3 regions of the Cronobacter malonaticus LMG 23826 genome follow, and region 1 is predicted to be linked to each of the others. Evidence: predicted binding sites of a transcription regulator. Region 1 holds the regulator's gene; each other region holds the start of a gene.
The links. Region 1 encodes LexA, which represses DNA repair genes until DNA is damaged. Its sites were predicted from a motif close to TNCTGTATGTACATACAGNA; they were not measured.

Region 2: a site for LexA is predicted at 2,943-2,962, ahead of AFK66_RS07575 (YebG family protein). Genes of this name have one in related genera too.
Region 3: a site for LexA is predicted at 4,293-4,312, ahead of sulA (SOS-induced cell division inhibitor SulA). Genes of this name have one in related genera too.

Annotation. Positions count from the first base shown of each region.
Region 1 is NZ_CP013940.1:293,313-299,272, forward strand. Features, by position in the region: gene plsB (glycerol-3-phosphate 1-O-acyltransferase PlsB) at 1-902, opposite strand, end outside; gene AFK66_RS01380 (diacylglycerol kinase) at 1,035-1,403, shown strand; gene lexA (transcriptional repressor LexA) at 1,512-2,120, shown strand; gene dinF (MATE family efflux transporter DinF) at 2,247-3,554, shown strand; gene AFK66_RS01395 (CsbD family protein) at 3,762-3,971, shown strand; gene zur (zinc uptake transcriptional repressor Zur) at 4,051-4,566, opposite strand; gene AFK66_RS01405 (cupin domain-containing protein) at 4,676-5,182, shown strand; gene AFK66_RS01410 (conjugal transfer protein TraF) at 5,331-5,960, shown strand, end outside.
Region 2 is NZ_CP013940.1:1,605,075-1,611,034, forward strand. Features, by position in the region: gene edd (phosphogluconate dehydratase) at 1-916, shown strand, start outside; gene AFK66_RS07565 (bifunctional 4-hydroxy-2-oxoglutarate aldolase/2-dehydro-3-deoxy-phosphogluconate aldolase) at 975-1,613, shown strand; gene purT (formate-dependent phosphoribosylglycinamide formyltransferase) at 1,666-2,844, opposite strand; gene AFK66_RS07575 (YebG family protein) at 2,977-3,327, shown strand; gene yebF (protein YebF) at 3,609-3,956, shown strand; gene AFK66_RS07585 (tellurite resistance TerB family protein) at 4,071-4,751, shown strand; gene ptrB (oligopeptidase B) at 4,841-5,960, shown strand, end outside.
Region 3 is NZ_CP013940.1:2,549,438-2,555,397, forward strand. Features, by position in the region: gene helD (DNA helicase IV) at 1-787, opposite strand, end outside; gene AFK66_RS12100 (YccF domain-containing protein) at 914-1,360, shown strand; gene yccS (YccS family putative transporter) at 1,378-3,510, shown strand; gene AFK66_RS12110 (TfoX/Sxy family DNA transformation protein) at 3,501-4,115, opposite strand; gene sulA (SOS-induced cell division inhibitor SulA) at 4,333-4,839, shown strand; gene ompA (porin OmpA) at 5,196-5,960, shown strand, end outside.

The sequences.
Region 1 (5,960 bases):
ACAATTTCGTGGCCGTCGTGGGCGAGCTGACGCACACGTTCGGCGTTATGCACATTAATGCCCTGGTAGAGGCGGTTCCAGGTAAATCCAAGCACGCGATCGGTAATACGAATCGCCTCGTAAGAGAAGTCGGCGGCGATCTCTTCCATCAACGCGACGGCATTCTGCTGGGCTTTCTCGTGCGAGATTTTTTTGGTGCGCGCTTCGTCTTCAACGGCGCGAGCAATCGCTTTTGACGAGAGCAGTTTATTAAAGAGATCCTGGCGCGCAGGCAGGCGCGGACCGACGGCGGCGAGGCGCTGACGGGCGAAGTGCATACGCGCCACGCGCGCCAGTTTCTGGGCGATGCGTTTGTCGGTGCCGTGCTCGGTCGCCATGCGGCGCAGCGATACGGGCGGTGAGAAGCGCACAAAGCTGTCGCGACCAAGCCACGAGACCGCAAAGAATTTCTGAATGCCGTTCAGCATGCGCAGCGGCGGGTTTTCCTCGCCTTTTTCTCGCCCCGGTGAGCGGCCAAACATGACCGACACCGGCACCATCTGGACGTCGAGATCCGGGTTGCTGCGGTGCAGATCGAGATAATTGTGGAACAGTTTGATCGATTCTTCTTTCGGCGTGTAGTAGGTAAACACGCGCGGGCCGCCATGGATAAACACATAGCGCGGCAGTTCGGTGCCGTCGATGACCAGCGGATCCAGCGGATCGGGCAGATCGTGCTCCAGGCACTGCGCCCGCAGCGTCAGGAGATCCGCCTTCGAGTTATACGGCAACACGTACATAATAGGGCGTGACGTATCCAGCCCAAGTTCGGGGCAGGGCGCCGCCGGGATGGACTTGCTTTTTACCAGCACGCTTAATGGTAAATTAAGTAATTTGTAGTAAATTCGTGGCCAACCGGACATAAACGATGTAAAGCCTCTGGTTAATAATGCAATTGCGGCGCAAGAATATCAGAAACTCCGTAGAATTTCTGTGGTGCTTCTTTATCGAAGCGCATTAGCATTGACGCCTGAATTTAAAAAAGGTTTCTTGTCATGGCCAATAACACCACGGGGTTAACCCGAATTATTAACGCTGCCGGCTATTCCTGGAAGGGATTACGCGCCGCCTGGAAAAATGAAGCTGCATTTCGCCAGGAAGGGGTTGCCGTGATAGCGGCAATTCTTATCGCCTGCTGGCTGGATGTCGATCCTGTCACCCGCGTGCTGCTGATTGGCTCCGTTACGCTGGTAATGATTGTCGAAATTCTCAACAGCGCCATTGAAGCGGTGGTGGATCGCATCGGCCCTGAATTTCATGAGCTTTCAGGGCGCGCCAAAGATATGGGCTCCGCTGCCGTTCTGCTGTCGATTATCCTCGCGCTGATCGTGTGGGTCACGCTGCTCTGGCAGCATTTGCGATAAGTTTTCCAGAAATCGCGAAAGAAGCGCTTTTTTAACCGGTTATGGTTTTAAAATCACCTTTAGCTGTATATACTCACAGCATCACTGTATATGCACCCAGGGGGCGGAATGAAAGCATTAACTACCAGGCAACAAGAGGTGTTTGATCTCATTCGGGATCACATCAGCCAGACCGGCATGCCGCCTACGCGTGCGGAAATCGCGCAACGTCTGGGTTTCCGTTCACCGAACGCCGCGGAAGAGCACCTTAAAGCGCTGGCGCGTAAAGGGGTGATTGAGATTGTCTCCGGCGCGTCGCGCGGTATCCGTCTGTTGCAGGAAGACGAAACCGGCCTGCCGCTGATAGGGCGCGTGGCGGCGGGCGAACCGCTGCTGGCTCAGCAACATATCGAAGGGCATTATCAGGTTGATCCTGGCCTGTTTAAGCCAAACGCCGATTTTCTGCTGCGTGTTAGCGGGATGTCGATGAAAGATATCGGGATTATGGACGGCGATCTGCTGGCGGTTCATAAAACGCAGGATGTGCGTAACGGGCAGGTCGTCGTCGCGCGCATTGATGATGAAGTAACGGTGAAACGCCTGAAAAAACAGGGTAATACCGTTGAGCTTCTGCCGGAAAACAGCGAGTTTAAACCGATTGTGGTTGATCTGCGCGAGCATAACTTCTCAATCGAAGGTCTGGCCGTCGGCGTTATCCGCAACGGCGAATGGCTCTGATGCGTCACCCGGCTCTCTGAGGCCGCATTACCGTAACTGGCCCGCCCCGGTTACGGTAATGACTTCTCCCGTTAGCTAAAGCCCTTCATACTTTTTCTTCTTCGCGTAACGGCATCGGAACGCCATATGCCCTTTCTGACATCTACTGATAAAGCTCTCTGGCGCCTCGCGCTGCCAATGATTTTCTCCAATATCACCGTACCGCTCTTAGGCCTGGTCGATACCGCCGTTATAGGTCATCTCGACAGCCCCGTATACCTTGGCGGCGTCGCGGTGGGGGCTACCGCCACCAGTTTCCTGTTTATGCTGCTGCTCTTTTTACGCATGAGCACCACCGGGCTAACTGCGCAGGCGTTCGGCGCGCGCGATCCGGTAGCGCTGGCCCGCGCCCTGGTGCAGCCTATGGCGCTGGCGCTGATTGCCGGTGTGCTGATCATCGCCCTGCGCGAGCCGCTGATTCATCTGGCGCTGCATGTTACCGGCGGCAGCGACGCGGTGCTGACGCAGGCCCGGCGGTTTCTGGAGATCCGCTGGCTCAGCGCGCCCGCGGCGCTCGCTAATCTGGTGCTGCTTGGCTGGCTGTTAGGCGTGCAGTACGCCCGCGCGCCGGTGATCCTGCTGGTGGTCGGCAATCTGCTTAATATCGTGCTCGATCTCTGGTTCGTCATGGGGCTTGGCCTTAACGTCCAGGGCGCGGCGCTGGCGACAGCGATAGCGGAATACGCGACGCTTGGCATCGGTCTCATGATGGCAGCCCGCGTGCTGCGCCTGCGCGGTATTACCCTTTCGATGCTGAAAATGGCGTGGCGCGGCGGCGTTGGCAGGCTGCTTGCGCTTAACCGCGACATCATGCTGCGTTCGCTGCTGTTGCAGCTCTGCTTCGGTTCCATCACGGTGTTTGGCGCACGGCTCGGCAGCGATATCGTCGCGGTGAACGCCATTCTGATGACCCTTCTGACCTTCACCGCCTATGCGCTTGATGGCTTCGCCTATGCCGTAGAAGCCCATGCCGGGCAGGCCTTCGGCGCGCAGGATAAATCGCAGCTTAACAGCGTCTGGCGCGCGGCATGCCGACAAGCAGGGATGGTGGCGCTGGCATTCGCGCTGCTGTATGCAGTGGCGGGGCAGTACATTGTGTCGCTATTGACCTCATTACCTTCGCTCCAGGCGCTGGCGCAGCCCTATCTCTTCTGGCAGGCGATCCTGCCGGTCGTCGGCGTCTGGTGTTATCTGCTGGACGGTATGTTTATCGGCGCGACGCGCGGGGCGGAGATGCGCAACAGCATGGCCGTCGCGGCGCTCGGTTTTGGCCTGACGCTGCTCACACTGCCAGCGCTTGGCAACCATGGCCTGTGGCTGGCGCTCACCTTTTTCCTGGCGCTGCGTGGGTTGTCGCTCGGCTATTTATGGCGCCGGGGGCGTCTTTTGCACTGAGTTTCCCTGACGTATCACATCGCCCATAAAAGAAAATTTGTCGGCGTCAGCGCTTCGTTATGGTTAAAGATTCTGAATATCCCACCGGGGTTAAAATTGACGTCTAAAATAAGTAGTACGTTCAGCAAATGATGAAGATGACTCGGGCTGAACCCCCACAGGAAAACCTGTGAGACTGATTCACTACCGAATGTTAAGGAGACGTCTATGAACAGAGATGAAGCTGGCGGTAACTGGAAACAGTTTAAAGGTAAAGTGAAAGAGCAATGGGGTAAATTAACCGACGATGATATGACCATCATCGAAGGGAAACGTGACCAGCTGGTAGGTAAAATCCAGGAACGTTACGGTTACGCGAAAGACGAAGCCGACAAGGAAGTGACTGACTGGGAAAGCCGCCACGATTACCGCTGGTAATCGGGCCACCACCTCAAACGGTATTTTCCCTCTGAGGCTGCCCTGCCCACCGGTACAAGGATGTACCACCCAACCTGATTTAACGTCCTTTCTTTTTCACCGTAATGCTGTGGTCGTGACCACATTGCCCCTGATGGCGACACGCCTCAATTTCTGCACACGCCGCACACAGCCCATGCGCTTCAATGACGTTATGACGCAGCGCAAAGCCCATTCTGGCCGCCAGCGCATGCATGATATCTTCCACGCCTTCCGCTGCCTCTTCTTTGACCACGCCGCATCTGTCGCAAATGAACATGGCTGAAGTATGCGCCGGGTTATCAAACAGATGACACAACACATAGCTGTTGGTGGACTCCACCTTATGAACAAACCCCTGCTCTAGCAGAAAATCGAGCGCGCGGTAAACGGTGGGCGGTTTCGCCTGCGGTTCGCTTTCGCGTAATAAATCAAGCAGATCGTAAGCGCTGATAGCCCCCGGCTGGATGGTCATCAGGCGCAGCACTTCGAGGCGCTGCGGAGTCAGGCGCACATTACGTTGCTGGCAGAGCTTTTCAGCCTGCGCCAGAACTTCCTGCGAAATCGTCGTATCCATCGGCATCCTCTATGAATCGTGTTTATGTCATCACTTTATCATGAACTGGCTGAAACACCGACATCCCGCCTGTGTTATACCTTTCAGGGAACATTAACCGGAGGTTTATATGCATACGCGGCCTGAATGTATTTGTCACTGGCAGGAAGTCGAAGGCAACGATGACGCCTGTTACCCGGACAGCGACGAACTGATGTCCATCGGCGCGCCGCTGGCGAAGCGTACCGGGCTTACGCGGCTCGGCATTCATCATGAGCGCCTGCCGCCGGGGCGTCGTACGTCTTACCCGCATGCCGAAAGCAGCGAAGAAGAGTTTGTCTATGTGCTCGAAGGCTTTCCGGATGTCTGGCTAAACGGTGAGCTATGGCCGTTAAAACCGGGCGACAGCGTGGGGTTCCCGGCAGGCACCGGGCTTTGCCACACGTTCATTAATAATACCGACAGCGAAGTCCGGCTGCTGGTAGTAGGCGAGGCGAACAAACCGGAAAACCGGGTTTACTATCCGCTTAACGGCCCTTACGCCGCCACGCGCCCGGATCGCTGGATAGACCATCCGCCACAATTTTTTGGTCCACACGACGGCTTACCTACACGAATTAAGAACCCTAATCTATAAATAATGAGGGCGATCACGAAACGAGCCCGGAAATGCCGTTGAGCTTTTAGCCTCAACCTCTGGCGTAGTGCGTTCTTCACAACAGAAATCGTCTCTGTCATGAACTGACAGAGGATGTCATTCATGTTGCTAATAAGCAGGGTAAACAGTGAAAAATATAATCAAACCTTCAGTGGCAGCCGTCGCCCTTTCTCTGGTGATGGCCAATCAGGCGAGTGCGGCAAATACCTGGGCGCAGGCGCGTAACGATGCGATGGGCGGCACCGGCGTGGCGTCAGCCGATTACGGCAGCGGCGCGTTAATTAACCCGGCGCTGCTGGCACGTTCACAGCCAGAAGATGACATTACGGTGATTTTGCCGGCATTACAGGCGCAAATTACCGATAAAGACAATCTCGAAGATGAGATAGACCATATTAGCGATCGCGTCGATTATTATCGCGATGTGGTGAACAGCCTGACGCCGGGGGATATCGCGGCCAACCCGATCGGTACGCTGCGTCAGTTCCAGGGCGCGGCGCGTGAACTGGGCGACGAGCTGGAATATCTGCGCGGCAAAACGGCAAGCGCACGCGCGGCGGGCGGTATCGCGGTCAGTATTCCAAACGACGTGCTGGCGGTGGCCTTTGTGGCGAAAGCGTATGCGCATGCGCGCGTCAGCACCCGCGTGGATCAAAGCGATATCGATTACCTGCGTCGCATCCAGAACGATGATATCTACGCGGGCACACAAATCATCAACGCTGCGATCAACGGCTCTGACGCTATCACCGATCGC
Region 2 (5,960 bases), 1.3 Mb from region 1:
TTCCACTAACCACACCATGCATCTGGTGGCGATGGCGCGCGCGGCGGGCATCATCATTAACTGGGACGACTTCTCCGAGATCTCAGACGTCGTGCCGCTGCTGGCGCGTCTCTATCCGAACGGTCCGGCGGATATCAACCATTTCCAGGCCGCAGGCGGCGTACCGGTGCTGATGCGGGAGCTACTGAAAGGTGGTCTGCTGCATGAAGATGTCAACACCGTGGCGGGCTTTGGCCTTACGCGCTACACCCAGGAGCCGTGGCTTGATAACGGCGAACTCGCCTGGCGCGACGGGGCGCAGGCTTCGCTGGATGACGCTATCATCGCCACTATCGATAAACCGTTCTCAAAGCATGGCGGCACCAAAGTGCTGAGCGGCAATCTGGGCCGCGCGGTGATGAAAACTTCTGCGGTGCCGGTGGAAAACCAGGTGGTGGAAGCGCCCGCCGTGGTCTTCGAAAGCCAGCACGATGTGCTGCCTGCCTTTGAAGCCGGTCTGCTGGATCGCGACTGTGTGATAGTCGTGCGCCATCAGGGGCCAAAAGCGAACGGTATGCCAGAATTACATAAACTTATGCCGCCGCTTGGTGTATTATTGGACCGCTGTTTCAAAATTGCATTGGTCACGGACGGTCGCCTTTCCGGCGCGTCGGGGAAAGTGCCTTCGGCCATCCACGTGACGCCCGAAGCATACGACGGCGGGCTGCTCGCGAAAGTGCGCGACGGCGATATCATCCGCGTTAACGGCCAGACCGGCGAACTGACGCTGCTGGTGGATGACGCCGAGCTGGCGCGGCGCGAGCCGTACCACCCGGATCTCAGCGCGCAGCGCGTGGGAACGGGGCGCGAGCTGTTCGGCGCGCTGCGTGAAAAACTGTCCGGGGCGGAGCAGGGCGCGACCTGCATCGAATTTTAACTGTCAGGTGCGCAGGCGCGTACCACACCTTTTTAAAAATGGCGGGAGAGATCCACAGATGAAAAACTGGAAAACGAGTGCCGAACAGATCCTGAAAAGCGGTCCGGTTGTGCCGGTGATTGTGATTAACAAGCTGGAGCACGCGGTTCCGATGGCGAAAGCGCTGCTGGCAGGCGGCGTGCGCGTGCTGGAAGTGACCCTGCGCACCCCGTGCGCGCTGGACGCTATCCGCGCTATCGCCAAAGAAGTGCCGGACGCCATCATCGGTGCGGGCACCGTGCTGAACGCGCAGCAGCTTAAAGACGTCACCGAGGCTGGCGCGCAGTTCGCCATCAGCCCGGGCCTCACCGAGCCGCTGCTCAAGGCCGCGACCGAAGGCACTATCCCGCTGATCCCGGGCATCAGCACCGTTTCTGAACTGATGCTGGGTATGGATTACGGCCTGAAAGAGTTCAAATTCTTCCCGGCGGAAGCCAACGGCGGCACCAAAGCGTTGCAGGCTATCGCAGGCCCGTTCTCTCAGGTGCGTTTCTGCCCGACCGGCGGCATCTCTCCTGCCAACTACCGTGACTACCTGGCGCTGAAAAGCGTGCTGTGCATCGGCGGCTCCTGGCTGGTGCCGGCAGATGCGATGGAAGCGGGCGACTGGGATCGCATTACCGAACTTGCCCGCGAAGCGGTGGAAGGCGCGCAGTAACTTTCGCGCGAGATAAAACGTAGCGCGCCGCCTTCACGGGCGGCGCGTTTTTTTAGCCCTTAACGTTTACGGCCGCGGCGGACGCTTTCGCGCGCGCGATGGCGTCATCGACCGTTTCGCCGGTGGCGAGCGCCACGCCGAGGCGGCGCGAACCGTCGATTTCCGGCTTGCCGAACAGCCGCAGTTGCAGCCCAGCGCCCAGCGCCCCGGAAAGTTCGCCAAATTTTACGTCATCGCTTTTCAGCGATGGCAGGATCACCGCCGAGGCGGCCGGCCCGTACTGACGAATACCGCCGACCGGCAGGCCGAGAAACGCGCGTACGTGCAGCGCGAACTCTGAGAGATCCTGAGAGATAAGCGTCACCATCCCGGTATCGTGCGGGCGCGGCGACACTTCACTGAATATCACCTCGTCGCCGCAGACAAACAGCTCTACGCCGAACAGACCGTAACCGCCGAGCGCCTCTACGACCTTCTGCGCAATCTCCTGCGCGCGGGCGAGCGCCACATCACTCATCTGCTGCGGCTGCCAGGATTCGCGGTAATCGCCATCTTCCTGGCGATGACCGATGGGCGCGCAGAAATGCACGCCGTCCACGGCGCTGATGGTCAGTAAGGTAATCTCAAAATCGAACTGCACCACGCCTTCAACGATGACTTTGCCCGCGCCGGCGCGTCCGCCCTGCTGCGCGTACTGCCAGGCATCGTCCAGCATCTCTTCGCTGCGAATAAAGCTCTGGCCCTTGCCGGAGGAACTCATGACCGGTTTGACGATGCATGGCAAGCCGATTTCCGCCACCGCCTCGCGAAATTCCGCCTCGTTTTCGGCGAAGCGATAGGCGGAGGTCGGCAGTCCAAGCTCTTCAGCGGCGAGGCGGCGAATGCCTTCACGGTTCATGGTAAGACGCGCGGCGCGGGCGGTGGGCACCACGCGCTGACCCTGTTGTTCAAGCTCTACCAGCGCGTCGGTCGCGATGGCTTCAATCTCCGGTACGATGAAATCCGGCATCTCCTGCGCCACCAGTTTTTTCAGCGCCGCGCCGTCGAGCATAGTGATAACGTGGCTGCGGTGCGCCACCTGCATGGCGGGCGCATCGGCGTAGCGATCGACGGCGATCACCTCAATGCCCAGGCGCTGGCATTCGATCGCCACTTCTTTTCCGAGTTCTCCTGAGCCAAGCAGCATCACGCGGGTTGCTGACGGGCGTAGTGCGGTTCCTAACATAGCCATAGCGGTATTCCTGCTGTGTGAAATTCTGGCGGCAGTATATACGAAAACGTTTGCCTTGCGCATTGCGCGCGGGTTGCATTTCGGTTCTTACAGGTTTATACTGTATATAAATACAGTAACGGGAGTTGCAACATGGCGGTAGAAATCAAATACGTCGTAATCCGTGAGGGTGTGGAAAAAATGTCATTTGCCAGTAAGAAGGAAGCCGACGCCTGGGACAAAATGCTGGATTTAGCCGAAGCCCTGGAAGGCTGGCTGGGCCAGGCGCCTGTCGGTTTCGCGGAAGGTCAGGTCGAGCAGCTGGCGCTGTGGATGGCGGAGCAGAAAGACAACCTCAGCACTATCGTGCGTACCGGTCGTCTGCCGCAGGAAACCAGCGAGCACACCGGGAGTGCGGCAGAGTCTTCCACTGAAGAATCAGCTGAAAGCGAAGAGGGCGCTGTCGCGCTGCACAGCGCGCGTAAACGCACCAAAGCCGCCTGATAGCCTTCTCCCTGTGCCGCTGGCGGGTTTACCTCTCCAGCGGCGCGGTTTTCAGTTACGGCGCGCTTGTGCGCCTGATGGGATGCTCTGTATTCACTAAACGCAGAACCGGGCGTTGCGTGCGTACAGCGGGCTGTTATCGCTGACTGCTGCCCATGACTTAACGCTTTTCACCCCGCCTCTGACCCTCCTTCGCCTAATCCCTTCCTTTTGTATGGTTCGCTTGCGCTTCGCTGTTTTTGTACCAGGCTTTTTTCATCACCCGTCTTCGGAGAAGTACGATGAAAAAAACAGCAGGAGCCCTGATTTCTTTTCTGTTACTCACCGCGGCAAGCGCCGCGCACGCTGACGATCCGCGTAAGGTGCATTTCCCAAAATGCGAAGGGATGACGGCGGAGGGGATCGCCGCGAGCGTGAAGCGCGACTATCTGCAAAACCGCATTGTGAAGTGGGCCGACGACCAGAAAACGTTAGGGCAGGCCGATCCGGTTGCCTGGATCAACAGCAAAGAGATCGTCGGCAAAGACGATAAATGGACAGTGCCGCTGACCGTGCGCGGTAAAAACACGGACATTCACTATAAAGTGATGGTTGACTGTGCGGCAGGCGAAGCGCATTACCAGCGCTGATCCTCTGCGGCCCTGTTTGGGGCCGCGTCTTTTCCCTTCCTTGCGGTTCCCCGACACATCTTGACGTCCGCTCGCTTACGCTTGGGTTATCACTCATCAGCGCAGAGGACAATAATGAGCAACTGGTTAACACAGCTTCAGTCGATGCTGGGACAAAGCGGCGGTGCGTCGTCCGGTAAGTCCGGCATTCAGGACGCGTTGCGCTCCAAAGGGTTAAGCAGCCTGATTACGCCAGGCGCGCTCGGCGGTCTCGCTGGCTTACTGGTGGCCAGCAAATCGTCGCGCAAGCTGCTGGCGAAATATGGCGGCGGCGCATTGCTGGTGGGCGGCGGGGCCGTGGCGGGTACGGTACTGTGGAACAAGTACAAAGATAAAATCCGCGCGGCGCACCAGGACGAGCCGCAGTACGGCCAGCAGCAGACGCCGCTTGATCGCCGCGCCGAGCGTCTCGTGCTGGCGCTGGTCTTCGCCGCCAAAAGCGACGGGCATATTGATGACAGCGAGCGCGCGGCCATTGAGCGCCAGCTGCGCGAAGCGGGCATTGAAGAGCAGGGGCGGATACTGGTGGAGCAGGCGATCACTCAGCCGCTCGACCCGATGCGTCTTGCCGCCGACGTGAAAAACGAAGAGGAAGCGCTGGAGCTTTACTTCCTGAGCTGTGCCGCGATTGATATCGATCACTTTATGGAGCGCAGCTATCTGCAGGCGCTTGGCGACGCCCTGAAAATCCCGCAGGAGGTGCGTGACGAGATTGAGCGCGACATCCAGCAGGAGAAAAAAGCGCTGCCGGGATAAGCAGATAATGTCATAAACACGCATGTTTCGCTTGCAACGCGCGCGGGTTTTGCCACCCTTACAGGGTGTTAAACAAAAAGAACAGCGACATGCCACCGAAAGCGAAACAGATCCCCTACGCCATCACACAGCATGGCGACACCCGCATCGACAACTATTACTGGCTGCGGGACGACACGCGATCGCAGTCGGACGTACTGGATTACTTACGCCAGGAGAACGACTACGGGCGGCGCGTGATGTCCACGCAAAGCGCGCTGGAAGAGCGGCTGCTCTCTGAAATGGTCAGCCGTATTCCGCCGCGCGACGTCTCGGCACCCTACGTGAAGAACGGCTATCGTTACCGGCAAATTTACGAGACCGGCTGCGAATACGCGATTTATCAGCGCCAGTCGGTTGTCCTGAGCGAGTGGGAAGAGTGGGAAGTCCTGCTGGATGGCAATAAACGCGCCGCCCGTAGCGAATTCTACACGCTCGGCGGGATGGATATCGCGCCGGATAACACCGTGATGGCGGTGGCGGAAGATTTTCTGTCACGCCGCCAGTACGGGCTGCGCTTTCGCAATCTGGAAACCGGGCAGTGGTACCCGGAAGTACTGGAAAATGTCTCGGCGAGTTTCGTCTGGGCCAACGATTCCCGCACGCTCTATTACGTGCGTAAACACCCGGTGACGCTGCTGCCGTACCAGATCTGGCGGCACACGCTCGACACCGCCGCCGATCAGGATGAGCTGGTCTATGAAGAAAAAGACGAGACGTTTTACGTCAGCCTCTACAAAACCACCTCGCAGAATTTCATTCTGATTTTCCTCGGCAGCGCCACCACCACGGAAGTGCTGCTGGTGAACGCCGATCTCCCGGACGCGCCGCCGCTAAGCTTCCTGCCGCGCCGTAAAGATCATGAATACAGCGTCGATCACTTCCAGCATATGTTTTACATCCGCTCCAACCGCGCCGGGAAAAACTTCGGGCTGTACCGCAGCCGCGTGCGCGATGAAGCGCGCTGGGAAGAGATAATCCCGGCGCGCGAGCATGTGATGCTGGAGGGTTTTACGCTCTTTGCCGACTGGCTGGTGGTGGAAGAGCGCCAGCGCGGCCTCACCAGCCTGCGGCAAATCAACCGCAAAACGCATGAATCAATAGGCATCGCTTTTGACGATCCGGCGTATGTCACCTGGGTTGCTTATAACCCGGAGCCGGAAACCTGCA
Region 3 (5,960 bases), 2.0 Mb from region 1:
CCTGCAGCCGATCTTCCATTTCTTTGGCGGCCTGACGCCCGAAGGCGAGCAGCAGGATCTGCTCCGTCGTCGCCTCACCGCGCTCGATAAGCCAGCCCGCGCGCGCCACCAGCACAGAGGTTTTGCCGCTCCCGGCGCCTGCCAGCACCAGCAGCGAACTTTCGCCGTTGACGACGGCTCGCGCCTGCGACGGATTAAGCGGCGAGCTTTCAATCTGCGAGAAGAAATCGGCGTAGCGCGTCAGCATCGCGTCGGTATAAGCCTGATTATGCAAAAGACGCTTCGCCTCACTGTCGGCAAGCCAGGCCTGACATTCGCGCCAGGCGTCGCGGCAGTTATCGAACGCCTCCAGGCGCGATGTCGGCATCGGCAGCGCCTGCAACGCCCGCCGCAGCGCATGGCACAGCGCCTCGCTCTCGTCGCGCTTAAGCCACTTTTCCTGGGCTTCGCTGCTGCGCAGTTTCTCCCGCCAGGCATTTAGCACGCCCGCCGCGACCTCGCTCATCTCCTGGCTCCACTGCTGCCAGAGCGCCATCAGATGATGGTAAAAGCGCTGGGTTTCGGCCCACTCGGTGCCGTGCAGCCGAACGACTTTGTTATCCGGCAGCGTGAATTCCAGCTCGCCCCAGACCAGTCCACGACGGCACTGGATGCCCAGCAACTGATTAAACGGGATCAGATATTCATGTTTATCGCCGGAGACTTTCACCCCGGCGGTGAGGATTTCCGCGCGGTCATAGGGGTGCTGCGCCAGACGTTTACCCAGAGAGGTTGCTTTCAGTTCCATGAGGCTGCCGGTGTATGGTGTTATAGCGTTAAGTTTACCTGCCTGCGATATCACGCTCCAGACCCAAAACGCGTTACAATTGTTGTGGTTATCACTCCGGCGCTCTGTCGATGCTTTTGAGGTTTTATGCGTACTGTTTTAAATATTCTGAATTTCGTTCTGGGCGGCTTCGCCACCACGTTCTCCTGGCTGGTGGCGACACTGGTCAGCATCATTCTGGTCGTGACGCTGCCGCTGACGCGCTCCTGCTGGGAAATCACTAAGCTCTCGCTCCTGCCGTACGGTAATGAAGCGGTGCATGTCGATGAACTCGACCCGGCGGGCAAAAACGCGCTGCTGAACACCGGCGGCACGCTGCTGAATATTTTCTGGCTGGTGTTTTTCGGCTGGTGGCTGTGCCTGCTGCATATCGCGACCGGGATTGCGCAGTGTGTGACTATCATCGGCATTCCGGTCGGCATCGCGAATTTTAAAATCGCCGCGATTGCGCTCTGGCCGGTTGGACGTCGCGTCGTCACTGTCGAAACTGCTCAGGCCGCCCGCGAAGCCAACGCGCGCCGCCGTTTCCAGTAACGCCGGAAGCGCTCATGATGCTTAATCCTTTGCTTCACCGCCACGCATGGAACAGCGCGTGGCTGACCAATGTGCGCATTTTTATTGCACTGTGCGGTACGGCGGCGCTGCCCTGGTGGCTTGGCGAGGCGAAGCTGACTATCCCGCTGACGCTTGGCGTGGTGGCCGCAGCACTCACCGATCTCGACGACCGTCTGACGGGACGCCTGCGCAATCTGCTGATCACACTGGTTAGCTTTTTTATCGCCTCCGCCTCGGTGGAACTGCTGTTTCCATGGCCATGGCTGTTTGCCGCCGGGCTGACGGTCTCCACTATCGGTTTTATTTTGCTTGGCGGCCTCGGCCAGCGATACGCGACTATCGCCTTCGGCGCACTGCTGATCGCGATTTACACCATGCTCGGGGTTTCATTATACGAGCACTGGTATCAGCAGCCGCTGCTGCTGCTCGCGGGCGCGGTCTGGTACAACCTCCTGACGCTTGCAGGCCATCTGCTCTTCCCGGTGCGCCCGCTTCAGGAAAACCTCGCCCGCTGTTATGAACAGCTGGCGCACTATCTGGAAATCAAATCGCGCTTTTTCGACCCGGATATCGAAGACGAAAACCAGGTACCTATGATGGAGCTGGCGATGGCGAACAGCCAGCTGGTCGCCACGCTGAACCAGACGAAAGCCTCACTGTTGACCCGACTGCGCGGCGACCGCGGCCAGCGCAGCACGCGCCGGACACTGCACTACTATTTTGTCGCCCAGGATATTCATGAGCGCGCCAGTTCGTCGCATATTCAGTATCAGACGCTGCGCGACACCTTCCGCTACAGCGATGTCATGTTCCGCTTCCAGCGATTGCTTTCGATGCAGTCACAGGCGTGTCAGCAACTGGCGCGATCTGTGCTGTTGCGCACGCCGTACCAGCATGATCCTCGTTTTGAGCGTGCTTTTACGCATCTCGACGCCGCGCTCGACCGCACCGCAGCGGCGGGTGGCTCGGCATCAGAAATAAAAGCAGTGCGCTTTCTGGTCGCCAATCTGAAGGCGATCGACGCTCAGCTCGCCACCATTGAATCAGAGCAGCCGTTTACGCAGCCTGTCACCAGCGAGAGCGAACACAGCCTTGCCGATGATAGCCTGAACGGTTTTAGCGATATCTGGTTTCGCCTGACCCGCAATCTGACACCGCAGTCTGCCTTGTTCCGCCATGCGGTACGAATGTCTCTTGTGCTGTGCGTGGGTTACGCTTTTATCCAGTTCACCGGGCTTAATCACGGCTACTGGATTTTGCTGACCAGCCTGTTTGTCTGCCAGCCGAACTATAACGCTACGCGACATCGCCTGACGCTGCGCATTATCGGCACGCTGGCGGGCGTCGCAGTCGGCATTCCCGTGCTCTATTTCGTGCCTTCTCTTGAAGGGCAACTGGTACTCATCGTCATTACCGGCGTACTGTTTTTTGTCTTCCGCACGGTGCAATATGCGCACGCCACGCTGTTCATCACGCTGCTGGTCTTGCTGTGCTTTAACCTGCTGGGCGAAGGGTTTGAAGTGGCGCTGCCGCGCGTGGTGGATACGATAATCGGCTGCGCTATTGCGTGGTGTGCCGTAAGCTTTATCTGGCCAGACTGGCGGTTTCGCCGGTTGCCGGTGGTGCTGGAGCGCGCCCTTAACGCCAACTGCCGTTATCTGGATGCCATCCTTGAGCAGTACCATCAGGGACGCGATAACCGTCTCGCGTATCGCATCGCGCGTCGCGACGCGCATAACAGCGATGCAGAACTGGCCTCTGTAGTGTCAAACATGTCCAGCGAGCCTCGCATTAGTACTCAGATGCGCGAACTCGCTTTCCGCTTTCTGTGTCTGAACCACACGCTGACTAGCTATATCTCAGCACTGGGTGCCCACCGTGAAAAGCTGTCCCGCCAGGAGATCCTCTCTCTGCTTGACGACGCCGTCTGTTATGTCGATGACGCGCTGCATCATCAGCCTGCTGACGAAGCGCGTGTGGAAAAATCGCTGACGGAACTGGCGCAGCGCATTGAGCTGATAGAGCCGCGCCAGGAGAGTAAAGAGCCGCTGGTGCTTCAGCAAATCGGGCTTTTGATCTCCATTTTACCGGAAATCAGCCGCCTCCAGCGCCAGCTTGCTCAGGACTGATTTTGCACCGATAGCTGCATAAACCACTCAAGCAGCTCCTCGCGAATGTGTACGGGTAATGCCGCTTCATGGGTGCCAATAATGGCGCCCTGAAGCGCATAAAGCACCTGCAGACTGAGGTTTTTGCGGGCCTTTCGTAGCTTTAACCAGCACTCTTTCGCGCCATATGCGCAGAGCGTTTCCACATCACGAATTCCCGCTTCCCACAGCGAAACCTCAAGCTGAACATTGAGATTAGGCAGATCTTTTACTCGCCGTTCGCGGGCGCGCTCGGTTTTCTCCGCCTGTGCGCAAGCCAGCGCTGTGCGTGCGTGATCGCGCAGCAAGGATGGCGAATTCCAGAGCGCGTCATCAACCAAATAGTAATTGAGGCTAATGTGACGGCCACGTCGGGTACAAACCAGCATGGGTGGATTATGGGTGTGCTGGTAATCGCGGCTCTGATTGCTGGCGCGCAGGTATAACTGCCCGTCCACAAGCATCGCAAATACAGCGTCATCAATGGCGAGGCTGTAACCACCAAACAGTGAACGATGGGTGACATTTCCCAAAGATGAAAGCGTATTCTGCACCCGAATCAGAGTGTCAGACGAAGATTTATCCATGATTATTCCTTTTATATCAACTAGTAACGGATAAAAAATTCCATTAGCGTTTCCCTTAACAGGAACATATGAAAGTTGTGCCTCGTGAGCAATCCGAATTTCGTTTTAAGTGGAACGAGATGCGAAATTTGCGAGATGCTTTCCGAAATTTCGATTGATCTTTGGTCGCGCCAGCATTACTGTATATGCATACAGTAACTAGCGAGGCTGGACCTTTATGTACTCTTCTCATCAAAATCGCGCGTATGGCTCACGTCGTCTGGCAAAAGAAACGGCGGGTGCTTTGGCTCAGGCTGAAACCCGAGGCCTGATCAGTGAAGTGATGTACAACGAAGACCAGCCGTGGATGACGCAACTGGTGCTGCTGCCGCTTTTACAGCAGCTCGGGCAACAGTCTCGCTGGCAGCTGTGGCTTACCCCTCAGCAGCGTCTGAGCCGTGAGTGGGTGGAATCTGCTGGCCTGCCGCTGACCAAAGTGATGCAGGTCAGCCAGATGAACCCGCAGGTCACGCTTGATTCCATGATCCGTGCGCTGGAAACCGGCAACTACAGCGTGGTAATCGCCTGGCTGCACGATGATTTAACAGATGAAGAGCATCGTCGTCTGACAGTAGCGGCAGAGAAAGGTAACGCAATGGGCTTTTTGATGCGTCCTGTTCAGCCCTCTTTGCCGGGTGACAGACCACGTTCTGCCTTAAGAATTCACTCAGGAATGGTGCATTAATCCTTTTTAGGATAAATCCTGGTAATTTTTTGTTCATGTCTCTTTAGCAGAAGCGATAGCGGCGAAGGAACGGTCAGATGGGCGCTCACGTCCGCTTTCGTACTTTACGAGTGTTTAAAATTGCCGCAAAAATGTTAATTTTTGCTTTCGCAAGTTGTTTTTTTTCATATGCCTGACGGACTTCACACTTGTAAGTTTTCAACTACGTTGTAGACTTTACCTCGCCAGGGTGCTCATCAATAAACCGACATTATCGGTAGAGTAACCATTGAGCTATACCCCGGTGAAGGATTTAACCGTGAACTTTTCCTAAGGAAAAGCGCATGGCCTTTTTGGATGATAACGAGGCGCAAAAAATGAAAAAGACAGCTATCGCGATTGCAGTGGCACTGGCTGGCTTCGCTACCGTAGCGCAGGCCGCACCGAAAGATAACACCTGGTACGCAGGTGGCAAACTGGGTTGGTCCCAGTTCCACGATACCGGTTTTATTCCTAACGACGGCCCGACTCACGAAAGCCAGCTGGGCGCAGGCGCGTTCGGTGGTTACCAGGTTAACCCGTACGTTGGTTTCGAAATGGGCTACGACTGGCTGGGCCGCATGCCGTATAAAGGCGACACTGTAAACGGCGCTTTCAAAGCTCAGGGCGTACAGCTGACCGCTAAACTGGGTTACCCGGTAACCGACGACCTGGACGTTTACACCCGTCTGGGCGGCATGGTATGGCGTGCTGACTCCTCTTCTAACATCGGCGGCGACGACCACGACACCGGCGTTTCCCCGGTATTCGCTGGCGGCGTTGAATGGGCGATGACCCGCGATATCGCTACCCGTCTGGAATACCAGTGGGTTAACAACATCGGTGACGCTCAGACTGTTGGCGCTCGTCCGGACAACGGCATGCTGAGCGTAGGTGTTTCCTACCGTTTCGGTCAGCAGGAAGATGCAGCTCCGGTTGTAGCTCCGGCTCCGGCTCCGGCTCCGGAAGTACAGACCAAGCACTTCACCCTGAAGTCTGACGTTCTGTTCAACTTCAACAAAGCAACCCTGAAACCGGAAGGTCAGCAGGCGCTGGATCAGCTGTACTCTCAGCTGAGCAACCTGGATCCGAAAGACGGTTCC